DNA from 2 places in the Pseudoalteromonas sp. KS88 genome. Region 1 is predicted to be linked to the other one. Evidence: riboswitches for the same ligand, from Rfam matches in the RefSeq annotation. Region 1 holds a riboswitch; the other holds the start of a gene.
What was found. A riboswitch is a leader RNA that binds a small molecule or an ion and turns the genes downstream of it on or off. The one in region 1 is predicted to bind lysine.

Region 1 (3,418 bases):
AAAGTGGCGAAATCGGCAATAGCACGGTTTATTTCCAACTGAGACGATTTCGCTAAAGGAATAATAATATCTTGATTTAAAAGTCGGTTGGTTTCTTTATAAATGCGCTCATTTGACCAAGTAGGTTGTTTTTGTTTGATCGCATTTTGTACGTCTTTTAAGCTAAAATCAGCCATCTTAAAACGTTTAAATAATAGTTCTAACATTCCCCAGTGTTCGGTAAGGGTATTTAGCAACTTTTTAGCTGGGATCATAACGCTCCAGTAAATCTAATATAGGCAGTTTCAGCGATTAGTTAAAAATAGGTAAATGGCAATAGTTTTACAAAGCCTTTGGTGCTAGACTGCGCGCCGTGTCACACAGGTGACATAAGAATGCAATTTTTACATTTTTCTAAAGGTTGTTCAAACACCATGGTAACGTCAATTATCCTAACCCTGATAGCGGTCGCATTTGTGCTCATCGTTATAGAGGATATTATCCATGTAAACAAGGCCAAAACTACGCTTTTCTTTGGTACTTTATGCTGGATTATCTTATTTATCTCGCCGCTTAACGGGCAAAGCCCCGAAAATATACAACATCAACTTGATCACAATATTTTAGAGATTGCCACACTCTGGTTGTTTTTAATGGCTGCAATGACTTTTGTTGCCTATTTGAACTCCAAAGGTTTTATCCAAAATATTGTGCACAGAGTAATGCCAAGCGCCATAAGCGAACGAAGGCTGATGTTTTTAATAGGTGGGTTTTCTTTCTTATTTTCGTCGATTTCAGACAATATTACCGCCACGCTAATTTCTCTTGCTGTGGTGATGTCGTTAAAACTCGATCCGAAAAAGCTTATCAAATACGCTACATTAATTGTTTTTAGTGTGAACTCTGGCGGGGTGTCACTGATAACCGGCGATGTAACCACACTGATGATTTTCCTCGATGGCAAAGTCAGCATTGCAAACTTGCTATTACTTATTGTGCCAGCACTTACAAGTGTTGCACTGTTGGCAATTATGTTGTCGTTTGGCTTAAATGGTGCCGTTGAGTTTACCAAACAGCAAGAGCGCCGAATTGAAAAAACCGATATCACCATTGCGGTTATTTTCTTATCAACCATTATGGCTACATTAACACTTAGCGTACTTTACCAAGTACCACCGTTGTTAACCTTTTTGTTTGGCTTGTCACTGATGTTTTTAACCGCCCAGTTTTTAATGCGCAAAAAAGACGTAAACAAAAAAATTATCGATTACATTCGTGAAATAGAATACGACACCTTACTATTTTTTGTTGGTGTGCTGTTACTCGTTGGCGCATTAAAAGAAGTGGGCATGCTTAGTAAGTTCACACACCTATATGAGCTAATGCCAGCGCAATATGCAAATTACCTAATGGGTATTTTGTCAGCCGCCGTTGATAATGTGCCACTGACAGCAGCACTACTTAAAGCCGATATTATGATGAGTCCGCAGCAATGGCTATCGTTTACTTATGCCACTGGCGTGGGTGGCTCTATGCTTATTATTGGCTCGGCCGCGGGTATTATTGCTATGAGTAAAGTAAAAGCACTGACCTTTATGAGTTATCTGCGTATGTCGGTTTATTTATTGATTGCTTATACGGTAGGTTATGTTGGCTCTTATGTTGCTGGCAGTTTTATTTAATAGAGTGAGATTTAATAAAACAACTTGACAGCTAGACGTCTAAACGATAACTTTCAAAGCCCACTTTACAGTGGGCTTTGTTATTTTGGCTGTTTTTTAAAGCGGTTAACCTAACATTCAGAAGAGGTGCGATATTTAGGTACTTAATGTGAAGCGACGTTTGCTTTTGATCATTAAGGAGGGAAATACTCGCCGAGAAGAACAACTGACGTCACAGTGGTTTTTCGGTTTATGGGGCTGAATCCTCAAAACTGTCACCAATTTAGGTGGAGAGCTTCTGGCAGTGGACTTTTCTTATCAAGCACCCCCTTGCCAAGTTCTTCTTGTATTATCGTGGTATGAATACCACAACAGGAGACGACATGAATACCCAAGTAGTTACAGATAACACGCAACAATTGAGCAATACAAAATCAGATTACGTTGTGGCTAAATTTGGCGGAACCAGCGTAGCTAATTTTGAAGCAATGAGCCGTTGTAGCGAGATTATCGTAGCTGATAACACAGTGCGCGTTGTGGCTGTAAGTGCCAGCGCAGGTGTAACAAACCACCTAGTTGCCTTATGCCAAAAAGACTTAACAGCGCAAGAGCGCTGCGAACATATTAACGGCGTGATTGCTATTCAAGACGCTATCTTGAATGAGTTATCACTTGATGCTGATTTAGCGCATGGCTTTGCTGAAACAATTAAAGCCTTTAAATCCCTTGCCAGTGAAGCCCTTAAATCTAAGCAACAACACGATGAATTATTAAGCTTTGGTGAGCGTTTATCGTCGTATTTATTTACGCAAGTACTGCGCCTAAATGGTTTAGACGCAGTGCGTTTTGATGTACGCCAAGTGTTAAAAACAGACAGTCAGTTTTCAAAAGCAACCCCTGATGTAACAGCCACTGCTATGGCCGCTAAAACGCACTTAATACCCTTACTTAAAGAACATGTTGTCGTTACCCAAGGCTTTATTGGCAGTGATGCCCACGGACAAACAACCACTCTGGGCCGAGGCGGCTCAGACTACAGTGCGGCGTTATTAGCAGAAGCCGTAAACGCAAAGAGTGTACACATTTGGACAGACGTTGTGGGTATATTTAGCACCGATCCACGTTTGTGTGTCAAAGCCACGCCCATTGCCCGCCTAAGCTTTGATGAAGCGGCAGAAATGGCCACGTTTGGCGCAAAGGTATTACACCCTGCAACTATTTTACCAGCCAGTAGAAGCCACATAAGTGTGTTTGTTGGCTCAAGCCGTGAACCCGAGCGAGGTGGTACGTGGATCGAACGTGAAAAGTCACAAGTGCCGGGTATTCGTGCGGTTACGCAACGTAAAAACCAAATTTTGTTAACTTTAAAAAGCCCAGAAATGCTGTTAGCCAGTGGCTTTTTAGCCCGTGTATTTACTATATTAAGCGAGTTTAATATCTCGGTTGATTTGGTAACAACCTCTGAGATTAGTGTCGCAATTACCCTTGATAATGCGCCAAATGCCTCTCGTCCAGAGCTTGATCAAGAGTGCTTAGATAAACTCGCTGAATTTTGCCATGTGTCGGTTGAAAATAACCTAACGCTGGTGGCATTAATAGGCTCTGAAATTCAGCTGCGCCAGCAAGAAGTTAATTTAATGAATGTGCTTAGCGATTTTAACATTCGTTTAATTTGCCACGGTGCAAGTAAACACAATTTATGCTTTTTAGTTGAACAAGCTGAATCAGATTTAGTCGTGCAAGCTATACATAGTCGTTTACTTGAGCTTGAACACGCC
Region 2 (3,418 bases), on a different contig from region 1:
GGCCAACGTAATTGCACACGCAATAACACCTGTAGTTGGCACTGTTTTGCAATTGCTTGCTCATTTAGCCAACGCACTTGATTGAGACTTTCGGCGACAAATATACGCACGCCTCGCTCGATAAAGTGTTTAATTTGTTTAGGGCTCTTTGCAGGCCCAGTGTTGAGCACGCGCTCGCTGTTAATACCTTGAGCAAGTACTTGCTCAAGTTCGCCTTTACTTGCAACATCAAAGTTAAAGCCTGCGTTATCTAAACTTTGTATGACTTTAGACAGTGGGTTGGCTTTAACTGCGTACCAAAGTTTTACTTCGGTTTGCGCCACTAAACGCGCTAAATGTGTATTTAGTGAGTCGAGATCGTAGACAAAAAATGGGGTATCGAGGTTACTCGAAAGTTCATCAATGGCGGTTTTAACTGGCGTGCTCAAAAAGGTCATTAACGTAAAACCTCTTCTAGTAGTAAAGACGCATCACTTTGTTCATCACGGTATTTTACGATTAATGCACATGACATGCTTAAACCCTGCTCGCGTGCCCAGTCATTTGAAGCCGGGCGTGAGCCAGGGATCACAATGGCGTACTCAGGGATTGGCTCGCCTTTATCTAGTTGACGCTCGTTAACGCAGTCATAAACTGGGATTGTGGCTGATAAACGCACACCTGGCGCAAGTACCGCACCTTTTTTAACAACGACCCCTTCAACGATTACACAGCCAGCGCCGATGAACGCATCGTCTTCTACAACAACAGGGCTTGCGCCAATTGGTTCTAGCACACCACCTAGTTGCACAGCAGCACTTAGATGAACGTTTTTACCTACTTGTGCACACGAACCAACAAGAGCGTGGCTATCAACCATAGTGCCTTCGTCAATAAACGCACCAATATTTACATACGCTGGTGGCATAATAATTGTGCCTTTAGCAACGTGTGCACCACGGCGAACACTTGAACCACCGGGTACCATACGTACGCCATTTTCGGCGGTAAATTCTTGCGGTGCCAAGTTGTGCTTATCAACAAAACCACCGGCAAACTCGGTGTTAGTACCGTTTTTAAACGCTTCTAAAATACCTTGTTTTACTTCAATATTAGCGTGCCATTGGCCTTTTTCGTCTTGTGTTGCAGCGCGAACGGCGCCTGATTCTAAATTATTTAATAGTTCTAACCAGCTCATTATAAAAACCTGTGTTTAATGCCAAGATAAAATGGTGTTGTTTGCATTGTTAATGCAATCTGTTTGCGTTAGCTCGAGATGAGTTAACGGTGGACGCAAATACGGGCTGTTTAGTCGCCCTTGTAAATGCATCAAAACTTTTACGGGAATGGGGTTTGCGACGGCAAACAAGCTATGGATTGCTTGCGACCAATCAGCAAATAAATTTGGGTGCTGACCGCTAAGGCTGCGCTTAACAAACTCATGGGTTTGTGCTGGCCATGCATTAGCTGCTACAGAAACCAAGCCTTTCGCTCCGGCTTGAGAAAAATAAGGCATAAGGGCATCATCACCGCTGAATATTGCTAACTCTGGCGAGGCTTTTCTAAACCCTTCAAATTTAGCAATATCACCGCTGGCTTCTTTAAGTGCCCATAAATTTTTATGATCCTTTAAAGTGCTAACAACGGCTGGTGGAATATCTACCGCACTGCGACCAGGTACGTTATAGAGCATGCATGGGTGAACACTTGCGTTGAGTAGGCTTTCAAACCAATGAGTTTGACCTACAACGCCAGGCTTGGCATACAGTGGTGAGCCCAGTAAATAACCGTGAATAGGCAGTTGATTACAGTACTCTACCCACGCAATTTGTTGGGTTAGGTTCATACCGCCAACGGCAACCATTAATGGCACATTGAGTTCTAACTGACATACATGCTCAACAATGGCTTGTTGCTCTTTCAGACTAAGCGCTAAGCCTTCGCCCGTACTACCGAGTAGTAAAATGCCATTATTAGCAGCTTGTTGTTGTACAACAAGTTGTTCAAGTACCGCATAATCTACTTCGCCGCGGTCAGTAAAAGGCGTGACGAGAGCGGTCCATAGCGGGTAGTCGTTTAAATTAAAGTTGTTTTTCATCTGCAACGAACTTATCAGGTGTTCGCTGAGTAAAATGAGGAAGAAATATAGATATGCCGCATTTACATCAGTCGAACTTTAAAATTCGAAGAGCGAATGGGCTTAAATAATAGGGCGCACAGGCCTTATTATGCTAAGACCAGAAGCTCTCCACCAAACTTATCAACAGCGCAGCTGTTGTTGGTGACAGTCGCTGGGATTCAACCCAGTCGCCCGAAATAACCCTTCACAAAAAGTGTTATTTCTCGGCGTTAATTCCCCTCACGTATGATCACTGGAGTGTGTGCTCCTCACATACGTTACCTGAATAACGCACCTCTTCTAGCCCACAGTGTGAGTTTAAAATGTTCAAACTCACACCTTAAATAGGGGTAATGGCGGTGATTAAAGCATTTTAGCCGTCTAGGTGTCAAGGTAGAAGCGATCGTTTACTCGAGAGTATTACGTATAAGGTCATTTTTCCGTACACTAATAAGCAGAAACAGTAAAGGTAGTAAAACGATGGAAAAGTTTCAGGATATATATAAACGAGCAGCACAAAGAAAAGGCGGTAAGGCCATGCTTCAGCAGCTATTACATCCGCCCTTAAAACCGTCTCAGCTGAAAAGCTTACCTGATGACGCATGGCTTGAGGAATTTACCCGTAAAGTGTTTCAAAGTGGCTTTTATTGGTCTGTTATTAATAGTAAGTGGGCTGGTTTTAGGGAAGTATTTTGGGATTTTAGTGTTGAAAAGTTACTGATGATGCCACCTGATATGCTAGAACAAAAAGCCAGTGATGAGCGTATTGTGCGTAACTTTAAAAAGGTACAAACGATTACTGATAACGCATACATGATTCATGAAGTAGCGAGTGAACACGGCAGTTTTAGTGCGTTTATTGCAAACTGGCCTACAGACGACATTATTGGCTTATGGGCGTATTTAAAAAAACACGGTGCGCGCTTAGGTGGTAACACTGGGCCTTATGCATTAAGAACTCTAGGTAAAGATACGTTTTTACTTTCACGCGACGTAGAAAGCTACTTGCGCGCACATAAAATTATTGATGGTGGCTTACAAACTAAAAAGTCGCTCACTGCCGCACAAGCATTTTTTAATGAATTACAGCAACAAAGTGGCTTAAGTTTACAAGAGCTAAGCTTAATCGTAGCCTATAGCGTGGGTGATAACCGTGTGGGTATTCAAACAACTGAACCGCAGTAGCGGCGAAAGGTAATTTAATGAAATTAGTATCACGCTATACCGACATAGCAGAGCAATTTGCTATCGCCGATAGACCGAGTCCAGTTGGCGAGCCCTCGCTGCTGTTATTTAACGACGCCGTGGCTAAACAATTGA

Region 2: another riboswitch for lysine. It lies ahead of dapA (4-hydroxy-tetrahydrodipicolinate synthase); the one in region 1 lies ahead of lysC (lysine-sensitive aspartokinase 3).

The regions. Positions count from the first base shown of each region.
Region 1 covers NZ_PYHV01000019.1:47,112-50,529, forward strand. Annotated here, with positions in the region: gene C7Y70_RS12385 (hypothetical protein) at 1-254, opposite strand, end outside; gene nhaD (sodium:proton antiporter NhaD) at 414-1,661, shown strand; lysine riboswitch at 1,775-1,946, shown strand; gene lysC (lysine-sensitive aspartokinase 3) at 2,024-3,418, shown strand, end outside; gene C7Y70_RS12400 (4'-phosphopantetheinyl transferase superfamily protein) at 3,398-3,418, opposite strand, start outside.
Region 2 covers NZ_PYHV01000018.1:42,862-46,279, forward strand. Annotated here, with positions in the region: gene C7Y70_RS11385 (PLP-dependent decarboxylase) at 1-437, opposite strand, end outside; gene C7Y70_RS11390 (2,3,4,5-tetrahydropyridine-2,6-dicarboxylate N-succinyltransferase) at 437-1,177, opposite strand; gene dapA (4-hydroxy-tetrahydrodipicolinate synthase) at 1,193-2,077, opposite strand; lysine riboswitch at 2,213-2,406, opposite strand; gene C7Y70_RS11400 (DNA-3-methyladenine glycosylase I) at 2,579-3,283, shown strand; gene C7Y70_RS11405 (protein adenylyltransferase SelO family protein) at 3,301-3,418, shown strand, end outside.